Regions from separate parts of the Streptomyces sp. NBC_01525 genome, predicted to be linked through region 2. Evidence: riboswitches for the same ligand, from Rfam matches in the RefSeq annotation. Region 2 holds a riboswitch; the other holds the start of a gene.
The links. Region 2 has a riboswitch for glycine ahead of gcvP (aminomethyl-transferring glycine dehydrogenase). Riboswitches for the same ligand answer to the same signal wherever they lie in the genome.
Positions count from the first base shown of each region.

Region 1: another riboswitch for glycine. It lies ahead of gcvT (glycine cleavage system aminomethyltransferase GcvT); the one in region 2 lies ahead of gcvP (aminomethyl-transferring glycine dehydrogenase).

Region 1 covers NZ_CP109397.1:4,942,946-4,951,281, forward strand. The annotation lists gene OG422_RS22235 (hypothetical protein) at 1-306, opposite strand, end outside; gene OG422_RS22240 (L-serine ammonia-lyase) at 733-2,115, opposite strand; gene glyA (serine hydroxymethyltransferase) at 2,536-3,795, opposite strand; gene gcvH (glycine cleavage system protein GcvH) at 3,864-4,241, opposite strand; gene gcvT (glycine cleavage system aminomethyltransferase GcvT) at 4,398-5,525, opposite strand; glycine riboswitch at 5,672-5,766, opposite strand; partial or broken gene OG422_RS22260 (AAA family ATPase) at 6,259-6,993, shown strand; gene OG422_RS22265 (enhanced serine sensitivity protein SseB) at 7,037-7,843, shown strand; gene OG422_RS22270 (enhanced serine sensitivity protein SseB C-terminal domain-containing protein) at 7,902-8,336, shown strand, end outside.
Region 2 covers NZ_CP109397.1:581,585-589,920, forward strand. The annotation lists gene OG422_RS02595 (glutamate-cysteine ligase family protein) at 1-390, opposite strand, end outside; gene OG422_RS02600 (hypothetical protein) at 922-1,509, shown strand; gene OG422_RS02605 (DUF5999 family protein) at 1,879-2,085, shown strand; gene gcvP (aminomethyl-transferring glycine dehydrogenase) at 2,147-5,032, opposite strand; glycine riboswitch at 5,218-5,314, opposite strand; gene OG422_RS02615 (PRC-barrel domain-containing protein) at 5,429-5,809, shown strand; gene OG422_RS02620 (DNA polymerase IV) at 5,857-7,491, opposite strand; gene OG422_RS02625 (MerR family transcriptional regulator) at 7,578-8,180, opposite strand.

The sequences.
Region 1 (8,336 bases), 4.4 Mb from region 2:
GAAGTGCTTCCCCACCACCGTTTTGCCGAAGTCGTCGATGTAGGTGTCCCAGGAGCCGTCGAAGACGCTGGCGAACATGAACTGGGTGTCGTTGTCGAAGATCACGTGCCGTGCGTCGTGCAGAGTGCCGATCTGGCGCAGCGCAGCACGGTTCTCCGCGCCGGCGATCTTGGCGAGATCCTTGCGCAGAGCATCCGCGTGGCCCGGCTTGATCTTCGTAAAGACGGTGAACTCGCTGCAGACCCCATCCGACTTGCCCGGGCGCTCGGGGTGAGCAGGTTGGGCTGCACCTGTCGTCGCAGTCATCGTGAGATCCTCCTGCCTACGGTCGATGCGAGGGTCTCCTGGCGCGCGGATCGTGGCGCGCCGTCGCCCTCGCCTCTTCATCGTCACCGCGGATGCTCTGCCTCGCATCCTCGCCCCTGAGCGATGCGGCCACTCGGGGCACCCGCCTGATCACTTCACCGGCCGATGGCCTTCCCGCACCCGCGTCCGGGAAGGCAGGAACGCGGGTGCGGGAAGGCGCATACCGGGGACCTCGCCCCCGGACAGGCTCCCGAGGACAGATCCGGCCAGGCGCAGGACCAAGAGCAATGCCGACTGGGGCATCCCAGGGACTTTTCAGGGACTTTCACCCTGTCCCGGGGACTTCCGAGGGACTTTCCGCCGAGTAAGCAGGGAAGGCCCTGACAGCGCTGAAGGAGACGAACGCGCTGGTCAGGGCCCATTTCCTCAGCACTCGATGATGTTCACCGCGAGACCGCCCCGCGCGGTCTCCTTGTACTTGACCGACATGTCGGCGCCGGTGTCCTTCATCGTCTTGATGACCTTGTCGAGGGAGACATGGTGGCGGCCGTCGCCGCGCAGCGACATCCGGGCCGCGGTGACGGCCTTGACGGACGCCATGCCGTTCCGCTCGATGCACGGGATCTGCACCAGGCCGCCGATCGGGTCGCAGGTCAGGCCGAGGTTGTGCTCCATGCCGATCTCGGCGGCGTTCTCCACCTTCTCCGGGGTGGCGCCCAGGACCTCGGCGAGGCCGCCCGCCGCCATCGAGCAGGCCGAGCCGACCTCGCCCTGGCAGCCGACCTCCGCGCCCGAGATGGAGGCGTTCTCCTTGAAGAGCATGCCGATCGCGCCGGCGGCGAGCAGGAAGCGGACCACGCCGTCCTCGTCGGCTCCGGGCACGAAGTTCACGTAGTAGTGCAGGACGGCGGGGATGATCCCGGCCGCGCCGTTGGTGGGGGCGGTCACCACCCGGCCGCCCGCCGCGTTCTCCTCGTTGACGGCCATGGCGTAGAGGGTGATCCACTCCATGGCGTGCGCCTGCGGGTCGCCCTCGGCGCGCAGCGCGCGGGCGGCGTTGGCGGCCCGGCGGCGGACCTTCAGCCCGCCCGGCAGGATGCCCTCACGGGTCATACCGCGCGTCACGCACGCCTGCATCACGCGCCAGATCTCCAGCAGCCCCGCGCGGATCTCCTCCTCGGTACGCCACGCCTTCTCGTTCTCCAGCATCAGCGCGGAGATGGACAGCCCGGTCTCCTGCGTCAGCCGCAGCAGTTCGTCGCCGGTGCGGAACGGGTGCGTCAGGACGGTGTCGTCGAGCTTGATCCGGTCCTCGGCCGCCGCGTCCTCGTCGACGACGAAGCCGCCGCCGACCGAGTAGTACGTCTTCTCCAGCAGCGGGGCGCCGTGCTCGTCGTACGCGAAGAGGGTCATGCCGTTGGCGTGGTACGGCAGGGAGCGGCGGCGGTGCAGGATCAGCTGGGTCGCCTCGTCGAAGGCGATCTCGTGGGCCTCCCCTATCTCGGCCGCCAGCAGGCGCAGCCGCCCGCTCTCGCGGATCTCGGCGACGCGGGTGTCGGCGTTCTCCACGTCGACGGTGCGGGGGGAGTGCCCCTCCAGGCCGAGCAGGACGGCCTTGGGGGTGCCGTGGCCGTGGCCGGTGGCGCCGAGCGAGCCGAACAGTTCCGCGCGCACCGAGACGGTCTGGGCGAGCAGTCCGTCCTTCTTGAGGCGGCCGGCGAACATCCGGGCCGCGCGCATGGGGCCCACCGTGTGGGAGCTGGAGGGGCCGATGCCGATGGAGAAGAGGTCGAAGACGGAGATGGCCACGGTGGCGGACTCCCTTGTCTGCTCGTGAGGGGCGGTGCGGGCGGGGAGGGGGATCGGGGAGGTTGGTGCGGGTTTCGGGGCGTATCGGTGCCGGCTGACGAGCGTAACCCGGACACGGTGCGGGTCGCCGGACGCGGTCCTAAGGGCGGCCGTCGGCCCGGGGAACGGCGGGTGCCGGGGCGGTCGGGACTCCCCGCGCGGAGGGTCGTACGGAACGATCGAGGGACGGGCCCGACCGGCGTACGCGGCCGCCGTCCGCACCCGTTTCACGGCCTGTGCGCCGGATCGTTCTGCATCTTCGGGCAGGCAGACGGCGAGCCCGGGACCGGGGCCCCGGGCTCGTGGCCCGTACCGCCTCCGGGCGCCGGCGGTGCGGCGCCCGGAGGAAACGGCGCGCGGCGGTGCGCCGCGCGCCCCCTCTCAGAGAGTGGGGTAGAGCGGGTGCTTCGCGGTGAGGGCGGCGACCCGCGCCTTCAGCGACTCGGCGTCGTAGACCGGCTTCAGCGCCTCGGCGATGACGTCGGCGACCTCGCGGAAGTCGTCGGCGTCGAAACCGCGGGTGGCCAGCGCCGGGGTGCCGATCCGCAGACCCGAGGTGACCATCGGGGGCCGCGGGTCGTTCGGGACAGCGTTGCGGTTGACCGTGATGCCGACCTCGTGGAGGCGGTCCTCGGCCTGCTGGCCGTCCAGCTCGCTGTTGCGCAGGTCGACCAGGACGAGGTGGACGTCCGTGCCGCCGGACAGGACCGAGACGCCCGCCTCGGTGACGTCCGGCTGCACCAGGCGCTCGGCCAGGATGCGGGCGCCGTCCAGGGTGCGCTGCTGGCGCTCCTTGAACTCGGCGGACGCCGCGATCTTGAAGGAGACCGCCTTCGCCGCGATGACGTGCTCCAGCGGACCGCCCTGCTGGCCCGGGAAGACCGCGGAGTTGATCTTCTTGGCCAGCTCCTGGGTGGAGAGGATCACGCCGCCGCGCGGACCGCCCAGGGTCTTGTGGGTGGTGGTGGTGACGACGTGGGCGTACGGCACCGGGTTGGGGTGCAGGCCCGTGGCGACCAGACCGGCGAAGTGCGCCATGTCCACCATCAGGTACGCGCCGACCTCGTCCGCGATCCGGCGGAAGGCGGCGAAGTCCAGCTGACGCGGGTAGGCGGACCAGCCCGCGACGATCAGCTTCGGGCGGTGCTCACGGGCGAGGCGCTCGACCTCGTCCATGTCGACCAGGCTGGTCTTCTCGTCGACGTGGTAGGGCACCACGTTGTAGAGCTTGCCGGAGAAGTTGATCTTCATGCCGTGGGTGAGGTGACCACCGTGGGCGAGGTTCAGGCCCAGGATGGTGTCGCCCGGCTTGATCAGCGCGAACATCGCGGCGGCGTTGGCCTGCGCACCGGAGTGCGGCTGGACGTTGGCCGCCTCCGCGCCGAAGAGCTCCTTGATGCGGTCGATGGCGATCCGCTCGACCACATCGACGTGCTCGCAGCCGCCGTAGTAACGACGGCCGGGGTAGCCCTCGGCGTACTTGTTGGTGAGAACCGAGCCCTGCGCCTCCATGACGGCGACCGGAGCGAAGTTCTCCGAGGCGATCATTTCGAGGGTGGACTGCTGACGGTGCAGCTCGGCGTCGACGGCGGCGGCGACGTCGGGGTCGAGCTCGTGGAGGGAGCTGTCGAGAAGCGACATGGGTCTTCTCCTGGAGGGTCAGGGGGGCGCGGAGCGCTTCCGGTACGGGCGGCGGCCGAGTGGCGGACTCAGCCGGCGGTGAAGGCGGTGTATGCGTCCGCGGAGAGCAGGTCGCCCGGCTCCGCGGTGACCTTCACCTTGAACAGCCAGCCGCCCTCGAACGGGGCGGTGTTCACCAGCGAGGGGTCGTCGGTGACACCCTCGTTGACCTCGGTGATCTCGCCGTCGACCGGCGCGTAGAGATCGCTGACCGACTTGGTCGACTCCAGCTCACCGCAGGTCTCGCCTGCCGTGATCGTGGTGCCGACCGCCGGGAGCTCCACGTAGACGACATCGCCGAGCGCGTTCGCCGCGTGCTCGGTGATGCCGACCGTCGAGACGCCGCCCTCGGCGTCCGACAGCCACTCGTGCTCCTTGCTGTAGCGCAGGTGCTGGGGGTTGCTCATGGGTCGATTCTCCTGTACGCGAGGGTGTGGTGGTGAAAGGGGTCTTGCACAGTGAGACACACCGGTGGCGGCCGGGCCGCACCGGCCCGGCGCGGCGGCCCCACCCGGGGTGAGGTGTCCCGCTACGGGCTACGTCGCCCGCATGCGGATACGGGGCTACTTCTCCCGCTTGTAGAAGGGCAGCGCGACGACCTCGTACGGCTCGTGGCTGCCACGGATGTCGACCTTGACGCCTTCGGTGCCGGGGGCGGCGTGCGCGGCGTCGACGTACGCCATCGCGACCGGCTTGCCGAGGGTGGGCGACGGCGCCCCGGAGGTCACCTCGCCGATGACGGTGCCCGCGGCATCGACCACCGCGTAGCCCGCCCGCGGCACCCGGCGGCCCTCGGCGATCAGGCCGACGAGCGTGCGCGGCGGCTGCTCCTCGGCGCGCGCGGCGGCCGCCTCCAGCGCGGCGCGGCCGACGAAGGCGCCGCCGTTGGACGTCTTCTCGAACTTCACGACCCGGCCCAGACCCGCGTCGAACGGCGTGGTCGCCGTCGTCAGCTCATGGCCGTAGAGCGGCATGCCCGCCTCCAGGCGCAGCGTGTCGCGGCAGGACAGACCGCACGGCACCAGACCCACGTCCTTGCCCGCCGCCAGCAGCGCCTCCCAGAGCGCGGCCGCGTCCTCCGGCCGTACGAACAGCTCGAAGCCGTCCTCGCCGGTGTATCCCGTACGGGCGATGAGCGCGGGCACCCCGGCGACCGTGCCGGGCAGCCCGGCGTAGTACTTCAGCCCGTCCAGGTCGGCGTCGGTGACGGCCTTGAGGATGCCGGGGGACTCCGGGCCCTGCACGGCCAGGAGCGCGTAGGCGTTGCGGTCGTCGCGGATCGCGGCGTCGAAGCCGCCGGCCCGGGCGGTCAGCGCGTCCAGGACGGTCTGCGCGTTGGAGGCGTTGGCGACGACCAGGTACTCCTGCTCGCCCAGGCGGTAGACGATCAGGTCGTCGAGGATGCCGCCGTCCTCCTGGCAGATCATGGTGTAGCGGGCGCGGCCCGGCTTCACGGAGCCGATGTTGCCGACCAGCGCATGGTCGAGGAGGTCGGCCGCGCGCGGGCCGGTGACGGTGATCTCGCCCATGTGGGAGAGGTCGAAGAGACCGGCGCGGGTGCGGACGGCGACGTGCTCGTCACGCTCGCTGGCGTAGCGCAGAGGCATGTCCCAGCCGGCGAAGTCGGTCATGGTCGCGCCCAGCGCGCGGTGGACGGCGTCGAGCGCGGTGCGGCGGGGGGCATCGGTCATAGTGGGCTCCCGGACAGGATGAGAGGACATGTCTCCCCATCTGTCATCGGAACCTGAGAGGTTCACCGGAATCCCGCGAACGGGCCGGTTTGCACCTTGGGTGGAGCCGCTCCCGGACCGGGCCGCGGCTCGCTTTTCAGATCTGCCTCGCCCGCGCGGTATAGGGGCCTGAGAGATTCAAGGGAGGACTTGCTCCTTCGGCGCCCCGGCGTGCGGCCGGGGACTCTCCCGCGCGGATTCAAGCGGCCGGTATGGAGTTGACCGTGCACGGCGGAACACAGGAGTGCACGTGGCGCCGACATCATTGCATGGGAACGCCGCACGTAGGAGCCCCGGCCCGGAACCCACGGGACGGACCGGACGGAGCGCCTCCGCCCGGCCCCGCCCCAGCTCGCGTGGCCCCGTGCGCCCCGGATGCCATGGCACCGGAACGCCCCATGCCGTGAAGGGCATTACCTTTCCTTGACACTGTGCGGGGGATGGGGGCGGGCCGCCGCCCGGCCCCGCCGAACGGGGAGGGGCGATCACGGTGCAGAGCGAAGCCGCGCGCACGGCCACACCGGGGGGCGGGGGCGCCGCGCCGTCCGGGCTGGTGCCGGGCCCGCGCACGCCTTGGGGCCCGCGCACGCCTTGGGGGGCGCGGGCGGGGCGGAGGTCGGACGATGCCCCGGGCTCGGACGATGCCCCGGGCTCGGCGGGCGGCCCGGGCTCCGGCGATGCCCCGGCTCCGGGCGGCACCTCGGGCCCGGCTCCGGGCGGCACTTCGGGATCGGGCGGCGTCCCGGCCCCGGGCTGCGCCCCCGCCGCGTCCCCCTCCACCCCCGCCGTCACCGACCTCCGCGCCCGCCCCACCGCCACGCTCCCGCCCGAACTCCGCTTCCCCGCGGGTGCCGTGGTCGTCGTCTCCGGGCTGCCCGGCAGTGGCAAGAGCACCCTGATGCACCGCGTCGTACCGGCGGCCGACGACGGGGGCGCGCCCGTCCACCGCGTCGACTCCCAGGACGTGCGCGCGCGCTGGGAGCGCGGCCGGTTGCGCCGGGTGCCGTACGTCCTCTACCGGCCACTCGTCCGGGTGGCGCACTACCTCGGGCTGCGCCGGGTGCTGCGCTCGGGCCGGGGCGCGGTGGTGCACGACTGCGGCACACAGGCCTGGGTGCGCCGCTGGATCGCCCGCGCCGCGTGGCGCGGCGGGCGCCGCCCCCACCTGCTGTTGCTCGACGTCCCGCCCGAGGTGGCGCGGTGCGGCCAGCGCTCGCGCGGGCGCGGGGTGTCCGGCTACGCCTTTGCCCGGCACCGCGCGGCCGCCCGGCGGCTGATCGGGGACGCGGCGGCGGGCCGCCCGCCCCGGGGTTTCGCCTCGGCCGTCCTGCTGGACCGGGCCGCGGCGGACCGGCTGCGCGTGCTCCGCTTCGACGGGGGAGGGCCCGCGGCCCGGGCGGCGGACGCGGCGCCGCCGCCACTCGTCTAGGCTCGTCGGCCAGAGCGCGCGGTACGGAAGCGGATGGATGGACATGAACTTTCCCGAGCAGGGGATCGAGCAGGGAATACCGCAACTGGCGTGGCCCGCCAACGCACTCGAAGAGGTCCTCGGGGCCTCGGTCGGCCACCCCGGCGCGGGCGGCCGGATCGTGGAGGTGCTGGGCCGCAGCCGGGTGTGGGTGCCGCTGCCCAACGGCGGCGGTCCGGACGCCGCGGGCCCCGGTGGCCGGGGCCTGGATCTGCCCACCGTCCAGATCGACGACGCGGCGTACGTCCCGGTGTTCAGCTCCGAGCAGGAGTTCCTGCGGACCGTCGGCACGCACATGGCCTTCACCGTCGCCCCGGCGCAGGAGTTCGCCCGCGGGCTGCCGCCGCTGCTCGGTATCGCCGTCAACCCCGGCGGCACGGTCGGCACCACGCTGCCCGCGCCCGCGGTGGCCGAGCTGTGCCGGGAGGCGGTGCCCGGGATGCCTGCGCCCCTCGGCGGCCGGGTGCGGCTCTTCGAGCCGGACTGGCAGGAGGAGCCGGTGGACTTCCTCGCGGCCGCCGGGCTGGAGTTCTCCGGCGTTGGAATTGTCCGAACTGCCCGTCGCGCCCTGGCAAGTGTGGAGGGCGACACGCCCGCGCTCTTCGTCGGCGTGGAGATCGACGCCACCCTCGCCGACCCCTTCGACGACGCCACCCGCGAGGTGGCCCTCACGGCCCTGGGGCGCGCGCTCGGCGCGGTTCCGGTGGCCTGGCCCGTCCAGTTGGTGCTGCTGGACGTCGCCCAGGGCGATCCGGTCGCCGACTGGATGGGTGCGCGCGTACGGCCCTTCTACTCCCGGGACCACTCGTAAGCTGGACGGACGACGGGCGGACGTACCCCACACGGCCGCCGGAGAAGGGACGGACCACGTGAGCGCGGGTGCGCATCAGGGAGCGGCGGCAGGCCGGGTCGAGCAGATGCTGGGGCAGGTCACGCCCGGCCGCTACGACGCCTACGAAGCGCTGCTGCACGCGCTCGCCGCCGGTCAGGTCTGGATGCTGCTCTGGCACGGCCGCGCCGGGATGCCCGACGCGCAGTACGGGAACATGGAGGTCGACGGCCTGGGCTACGCGCCCTGCGTCACCTCCGCACCCGAGTTGGCCGCCTCCGGCTGGAACCGCGACCACGAGTTGGTCACCGGTGTCGAGATCGCCGCCGCCCTCTTCCCCGACCGGTGGGGCCTGTGGCTGAATCCGCACGCCCCCGGCGGCGGCGTCGGCATCCCCTGGCTGGATCTGCGCCGCATCGCCGGCGGCCTCGACCGGCTGCCCGCCGGACCGCTGCGCATCACCGAACCGGTCATC
Region 2 (8,336 bases):
CAGAATACCGATCATCACGATCCGGGCGGCCACTTCGCGGGCTTTGCGGTCGGCATAGGCGAGCGCGGTGCGGAGTTCCTCGGCGAGCTGCTCGAAGACCTGCCCGTGCAGCCGGTGCGGGGTGATGTTCACTTCGAGATTGCAGCGGGCGAGTTCGGTCTGGAAATCCTGGCTCGCAATACGCTCCAACACCTGGGAGTTCATCATCCGGGGAAGTCCGTCGGCCCCGGCGAGATTGAGTTCGATCTCCAGGCCCACCAGATTCTTCGGCCGGTCGAACCGTCTTTCCCCCAGCAGCCTCGCCAACCCCTCAAGACACTCCTGAAGCTTTCTTCGATAACGCTCCCGGTCCGCCAGGCCGATGCCGTCCGCGGCGACCTTCTCCCCCATCGAAGGGTCCTTCCTCCAGTGGACGGCCCGCAGCCACGGGCCGTCCGGGGCCGTCCCCGGCACCACCGGGGCACGCATCACGGTCGATGATGCCCCGGTGATCTGATCCATAACGCCTCAAGGGCGTTCGGCTGTCGATAGGCTCGAAGTGGCGGAGAGCCTGGCACGTACCGTTGGCATATTGCGACGACAACCGCCGCCGACAATTCTCCCGGATATCCACCGGGAGTATTCGGCCTACCGCCTGACGGGAGAATATGGAGGCGATCCTCCCGCCCTCCACACAAAGAAGGAGGAAACGCCTCTTTAATGGGTCCGGATTACCTCTTGCCAGAAATCATGGGAGCGATTACGGGAAACACCGCGGGAACATACGTCGTATAAACTCCGTTCACGAGGCGGAGACTTGGGCCCCGTGTCGCGTTGCGCGCCCCTGCGCGGAGATACGCGCCCGGCTCCGACCCCGCACGCTGACAACGCCGTCCGCGTCTGCCGTGCCTCACCGTGTCTCCCAAGTGAGAGGCGACCACCATGCCGCTGCACGTACCCGCTGCCCCCGCACCCGCCCTGCGCAGCGTCCTCACCGCTCTCGGCTCGCCCACCGCCGTCCGCGAGGCCCGCCCCGCCGCACTCCGCGCGCATCAGGGCCCGCTCAGCGCCGACCACCCGCTCCCGGTCCACGTCCTGGACGGCATCGGCCGCACCGGCACCCCGCCCCGCACCCGTCTGGCCGGGTGGCGCTTCCTGGTGCTCGGCGGCGAGCGGCCGGTCGCCGCGGCCGAGGCGCGGCTGACGGCGGACGGCTGGGCGTTCGCCCACTTCTGCGGCGGCCCGTACGTCACGGCGACCGAACAGGCCCTTCACCAAGCCGAATCGCTCAGCGCCGCGTACCAGCCGCGGCTACTGTCCGTACCGGAGCTGTACATGCTGACGCTGTGGCTGCACCACGACACCGCCTCAGACGGCACCTCGGGACTGCCGGCCGCGGGCGATCTCCTGGTGCCGCTGGCCCCCGCGCCGCCCGGGATCGCCGCGCACCTCCCGCAGCGGGTGGCCGACCTCCTGCCCCGGCTCAGCGACCGGCTCGCCCCGCCGCCGCTCCTCGGCTCCACCGCCTGAGCGCGTCCGGAAACGACCGGCGGACGGACACCGACCGCCGGACCGGCACCCTCCACACGGCGTACGCACCACACGGCCGAGCGCCCCGCGAGCCCCCGAGGCCGCGGGGCGCCCGGCTGTGCGACCCACGTGCAACCGTCCACCGCCCCTCCCTCAACCCCCCTGGCACGGTGCGCATTTGGGAGCAACCGCCCGCACGGGTGACACGTCCGTATCGAGTGCGTACCACTGCTGCGAAATACCTGCGGAAATCCGTCCGCGGGGCAACACTGAGTCCAACCGAAGGAAACGGGGGAAGCGGCCATGACCACTTCACGCTCATCGAGCCGCACGACGACGTTCACCCATCCGCAGCGAAAGACAACGCCCATGTGTCAGCACCAGCCGCCCTGCCCGTCAGCCGACTCCACCGACCGGGAAGCCGCGCATCCCGTGGCGCACCACCCGGAGCAGGGCTGGAGCCTGTTGTGCAACGGCGTCCTCCTCTTCGAGGACACCGGTGAGCTTCTGCCGGACGGTCAGGTCATCGCCCCGCACCGTCCGGACGGCACGAACCGGGTCGCCACCACCGTCTGACCCGTCGCACGTCAAAGGGCCCCCGGCGCGATCGCCGAGGGCCCTCATCGCTGCGCGGACGTCAGCCGTCGTACTCCGTCAGCGGCGGGCAGGAACAGACGAGGTTACGGTCGCCGAAGGCACCGTCGATGCGGCGGACCGGCGGCCAGTACTTCTCCGCCGCCACGACACCTGCCGGGAAGACGGCCTCCTCGCGGGTGTACGGGTGCGACCACTCACCGCGGAGCGCGCCCGCGGTGTGCGGGGCGTTGCGCAGCGGGTTGTCGTCCTTGTCCCATTCGCCGGTGCCGACCTTCTCGATCTCCGCGCGGATGGCAATCATCGTGTCGCAGAAGCGGTCCAGCTCGGTGAGGTCCTCGCTCTCGGTCGGCTCGATCATCAGCGTGCCGGCCACCGGGAACGACATCGTCGGGGCGTGGAAGCCGTAGTCGATGAGGCGCTTGGCGACGTCGTCGATGCTCACGCCCGTGGCCTTGGTCAGCGGCCGGACGTCGATGATGCACTCGTGCGCGACCAGCCCGCCGGGACCGGTGTAGAGCACCGGGAAGTGCGGCTCCAGGCGCTTGGCGATGTAATTCGCGGAGAGCACCGCTACCTGCGTGGCGCGCTTGAGGCCCTCGCCACCCATGAGGCGGACGTACGCCCAGGAGATCGGCAGAATTCCGGCCGAACCCCAGGGCGCGGCGGAGATCGGGCCGACGCCGGTCTCCGGGCCCGCGGTGGGCTGCAGCGGGTGGTTGGGCAGGTACGGCGCGAGGTGGGCGCGGACGCCGACCGGGCCGACGCCGGGGCCACCGCCGCCGTGCGGGATGCAGAAGGTCTTGTGGAGGTTCAGGTGCGAGACGTCGCCACCGAACTTCCCGGGCTCGGCGAGGCCGACCAGCGCGTTGAGGTTGGCGCCGTCCACGTAGACCTGGCCGCCCGCGTCGTGCACCGCCGCGCAGATCTCGCTGATGTGCTCCTCGAACACACCGTGCGTCGACGGGTACGTGACCATCAGGACGGCCAGCTCGTCGCGGTGCTTGTCGATCTTGGCGTGCAGGTCCTCGGTGTCGACCTCGCCGTCCTCGCCGGTCTTGACGACGACGACCTTCATCCCGGCCATCACGGCGCTCGCGGCGTTGGTGCCGTGCGCCGACGACGGGATGAGGCAGACGGTGCGCTGCTCGTCGCCGTTGGCGCGGTGGTACGCACGCACCGCCAGCAGACCGGCCAGCTCGCCCTGGGATCCGGCGTTCGGCTGGAGGGAGACCTTGTCGTAGCCGGTGACGGCGGCCAGCCGCTCCTCCAGCTCCTGGATCAGCGTGAGGTAGCCCTGCGCCTGCTCGGCGGGGGCGAAGGGGTGCAGCTGCCCGAACTCCGGCCAGGTGACCGGCTCCATCTCCGTCGTCGCGTTCAGCTTCATCGTGCAGGAGCCGAGCGGGATCATGCCGCGGTCGAGCGCGTAGTCCTTGTCGGACAGGCGGCGCAGGTAGCGCAGCATCGCGGTCTCGGAACGGTGCTGGTGGAAGACGGGGTGGGTGAGGTAGCCGTCGGTGCGCAGCAGGCCCTCGGGCAGCGCATCGGCGGCCACCGCGTCCAGCTGCTCGACATCGCCGGAGACGCCGAAGGCGCGCCAGACGGCGGCGAGCTGCGCCCGGCCGGTGGTCTCGTCGCAGGCGATGCCGACGTGGTCCGCGTCGACCTGGCGGAGGTTGACACCGGCGTCCCGGGCCGCGGCGACGACGTCGACGGCCCGTCCCGGTACCCGGGCGGTCAGGGTGTCGAAGTACGCGCCGTGCAGCAGCTCCACGCCACCGGCCTTCAGGCCCTCGGCGAGGACCGTGGCGTAGCGGTGGGTACGGCAGGCGATGGCGGCCAGCCCGTCCGGGCCGTGGTAGACCGCATACATTCCGGCCATGACAGCGAGCAGCACCTGCGCGGTGCAGATGTTGCTGGTGGCCTTCTCACGGCGGATGTGCTGCTCACGGGTCTGCAGGGCGAGGCGGTACGCCTTGGCGCCGTCGGCGTCGACCGAGACACCGACCAGGCGGCCGGGCAGGCTCCGGGCGAACTTCTCGCGTACGGCCATGAATCCGGCGTGCGGGCCGCCGAAGCCCATCGGGACGCCGAAGCGCTGGGTGGTGCCCACCGCGATGTCGGCGCCCAACTCGCCCGGCGAGGTGAGGAGGGTCAGGGCCAGCAGGTCGGCGGCGACGGTGACGACGGCGCCCAGCTCCTGAGCCTGCGCGATGACCGCGCGGGGGTCGCGGACCGCGCCGGACGCCCCGGGGTACTGCAGCAGCACACCGAAAACGCCGCGCTCGGCGATCTCCGCCGGGATGCCGTCAACGAGGTCGGCGACGACGACCTCGACGCCGGTGGGTTCGGCGCGCGTCTTGATGACGGCGATGGTCTGCGGCAGGCAGTCGGCGTCGACGAGGAAGACGCCCTGCTTGACCTTGCCGACCCGCCGGGAGAGCGCCATGGCCTCGGCGGCCGCGGTGCCCTCGTCGAGGAGCGACGCGCCCGAGGTGGGCAGGCCGGTGAGGTCGGCGACCATCGTCTGGAAGTTCAGCAGCGCCTCCAGCCGACCCTGCGAAATCTCCGGCTGGTACGGGGTGTACGCCGTGTACCAGGCGGGGTTCTCCATGACGTTGCGCAGGATCACCGGCGGCGTGAACGTGCCGTGGTAGCCGAGGCCGATCATGGACGACAGGACCTGGTTGCGCTGGGCGAGGGCGCGCAGCTCGGCGAGGACGTCCGCCTCCGAACGGCCCTGCGGGAGCCCCAGCGCCTGGGCACTCTTGATCACATCGGGCACGGCGGCCGCGGTCAGCTCGTCCAGCGAACCGAATCCGACCTGCGCGAGCATCTTCGCCTGCGCCTCATGATCCGGACCGATGTGCCGGTGCGCGAAGGGCGTACCGCGCTCCAGCTCGGTCAGGGGGATGCGATTGGTGGTCATCTGCGGGGCCTCCTGGTCTCAACGACCTACGAGGGGCACACGGCGCTGGTGCCCGGACGGCCTCCCCCTCTGTCATCTCAACCTGAGAGCTTCACCGGCCCACCGCTGCGGCCCGGCTTTCACCGTCGGTGAGGAGGGGTTCCGGCGCTGCGTCGTCCGTGGCCCGCCCTGCTTTCCAGAGTGACCTCGTCCGAGCGGTACGTGTGCCTGAGAGTTTCCGGGGAGGATTTGCTCCTTCGGCGTCCGCGCCGCGAACGACGTGGACTCTCCCGCACGGGATCAGCGGCCATTTGCCAGCCTACCAGCGCGTCATCTGGGGGATCCTTCGAGTGGCCGACATACGAAATGTGCCGTTTGGTAGGTGTCACAAGGCAGTTGCGACCAGTTGGAGGGGCCGTGCAAACCGATATCGACCCGCGGAGCCTGATCGGCCGCAAGGCATACGACCGCCAGGGCGCCAAGATCGGCACCGTGGACGAGGTCTACCTCGACGACGCGACCGGCGAACCCGAATGGGCGGCAGTGCGCACCGGTCTTTTCAGCCGCGATGCCTTCGTCCCCCTGGAGCCGAGCCGCCTGGTCGACGACGCCCTGCACATCCCCTACGACCGCAAGCTGATCAAGGACGCCCCCGACTTCGGCGTCGGCCGCCACCTCTCCCCCGAGCAGGAACTCCAGCTCTACCACCACTACCGGCTGGACATCACCTCCCCGGGGGACGTCGACCGTCCCCCTGCCGACAAGAACTTCGGCAACGTCGCGGGGTCGGACGGCTGACGGCCGTCCCAGATACACAGCCCGACGTTCTGCGCCCGGCCGATGGGTTACGAGCCGCGGCAGGCACCTCCCGAGGAGGAGATCGTCGACGGGCCGGGGGAAGCCGCCCCACGTACGGGCTCGCCATCGGGTGACGCCCCTGCCCGGTCAGGCTCCGGGCAATCCGGCTCCTGGTGACCCGGCTCCGCCCGGCCCGACTCCAGGGGGCCCGATTCCGGGTCGTCCGACTCCGGACCGCCGGATATCGGGCGACCGGATATCCCGCTCGGCCCGCTCTCTCCGCCCATGACCGGCGCTGCCTCACCCCCTACGGGACCCGCCATCGGCGCGCCACCCACCAGCGGCAACGGCTCCCCGGGCCGTAGCGCCGGATCGTCCACGGCGAAGGTCCGGACCCGCCCCGGCGCCGACCACGGCTGCTCGAAGCGCACCGTCACTCGCCCCACCCCGCTGCCCTGCACCCATCCGGCGCCGTACTCGTCATGGACGACGTCCAGCCCGGGATGCCAGCGCCGCGGCCGCGCCTCCTCCGGCTCCGCCCCGCCCCGCTCCTCGTCCCCCGCGGCCGCCCCCAGGGCCAGCTGAGCCGCTTCGACGGCCTCCCGCTCCGTGGCCAGCTGGGCGAACAGATCCTCCTGCGTGAAGTCGGCCAGCCCGCTCACCCCCACCCCCAGCAGCCGCACCCCGCCCGTGGTGTCCACCAGGCCCAGCAGGCGGATCACCGCCTCCCGCACCACCGCCGGGTCATCGGTGGGCCCGCGCAGCGTCTCCGACCGCGTCAGGGTCGAGAAGTCGTAGTTCCGTACCTTGATCACGACCGTGCGGCCGGAGCGACCGGCGGCTCGCAGCCGCTGCACGCACCGCTCCGCCAGCCGCACCAGCTCGTTGCGCACCCGGGTGCGGTCGGTGAGGTCGACCTCGAAGGTGTCCTCCACCGACACCGACTTCGCGTCCCGCTCGGCGACGACCGGCCGGTCGTCCCGGCCCAGCGCCATCGCGTACAGCCCCGCCCCGTGCGCCCTCCCCAGCAGCCGCACCAGCTCCGCCTCCCCCGCCTCGGCGGTCTCCGCGACGGTCGTGATCCCCGCCCGGCGCAGTGCCTCGGCCGTCGCCGGTCCGACACCCGGCAGGGTGCGGACGGTCATCGGTCCCAGCAGCTCCCGCTCGGTGCCCGGCTCGATGATCCGCAGACCGTCCGGCTTGGCCGCCTCCGATGCGATCTTGGCGAGCATCTTGGCCCCGGCCAGCCCCACCGAGCCCGTCAGCCCCGTGACAGCCCTGATGTCGCGCCGCAGCTGCTCGCCGACCGCGCGGGCGGCGGCGGAGTCGGCCGCGACGCCGCCCGCCTCCAGGTCGACGAACGCCTCGTCCAGACTCAACGGCTCGACCAGCGGCGACAGCCCGTGCAGCAGCTCCATGACGCTGTCGCTGACCTGCCGGTAGACGGAGAAGCGCGGACTGAGATAGGCGGCGTTGGGGCACAGCCTGCGTGCCTGAGCTGTCGGCATCGCCGACCGGACCCCGAAGACCCGTGCCTCGTACGACGCGGTCGAGACGACGCCGCGCGGCCCAATCCCGCCCACGACCACCGGCTTACCGCGCAGGCTGGGCTTGGCCGCCTGCTCGGCGGCCGCGAAGAACGCATCCATGTCGAGATGCAGAATCGTCGGCACACGTCTCACACGACCGATGCTGCCGCATACCACTGACAATCGGCCCCGAGCAGGGCCGGAACGTCCGGCGAAGGCCGCCCGGAGGCGGCCGGGGCTCAGCCCGCGCGGTTGCGCCGCCGGGCCAGCTCGTCGTGCGGGTTCTGCCCGACCAGGGTCTCGCCCGTGTCCACCCGCTCACCGTGCAGCTGGGACAACGTGCTCTCCACGTCCCGCCACACCACGCCGATGGCGATGCCGAAGACGCCCTGACCGCCCTGGAGGAGATCGACCACCTGATCCGGGGAGGTGCATTCATAGACCGTCGCGCCGTCGCTCATCAGCGTCATCCGCGTCAGATCGGCCAGGCCCCGGGAGCGCAGGTGCTGCACGGCGGTGCGGATGTTCTGGAGCGACACGCCCGTGTCCAGCAGCCGCTTGACGATCTTCAGAACGACGACGTCCCGGAAGCTGTAGAGCCGCTGGGTCCCCGAGCCGTACGCCGGGCGGACGCTCGGCTCCACCAGGCCGGTACGCGCCCAGTAGTCGAGCTGCCGGTAAGTGATGCCCGCGGCCGCACACGCGGTCGGTCCTCGGTAACCGATGACCGCCGTTCCACGCTCCGCCGACACCGCGGCGGCCTGTACCGGGGCACGGTCCGCCACCATGCCCGAAGGGAGCGGCAACGCCCCCTCCGCCGTACCGTCACCGGTGATTGCCACGCCGCCCTCCGTCCTCCACGTCCCGGACGGGACCTGCCATATCGACGGTATGCAGTCACTCGGGGTGCGTCAACGATCGCCGCGCTCGCCGCGCCGAGTGATAATCACCCCACGAGTGGTTTCTCGTACCCCGAGACGGGGAAGGCGTAGCTGGTT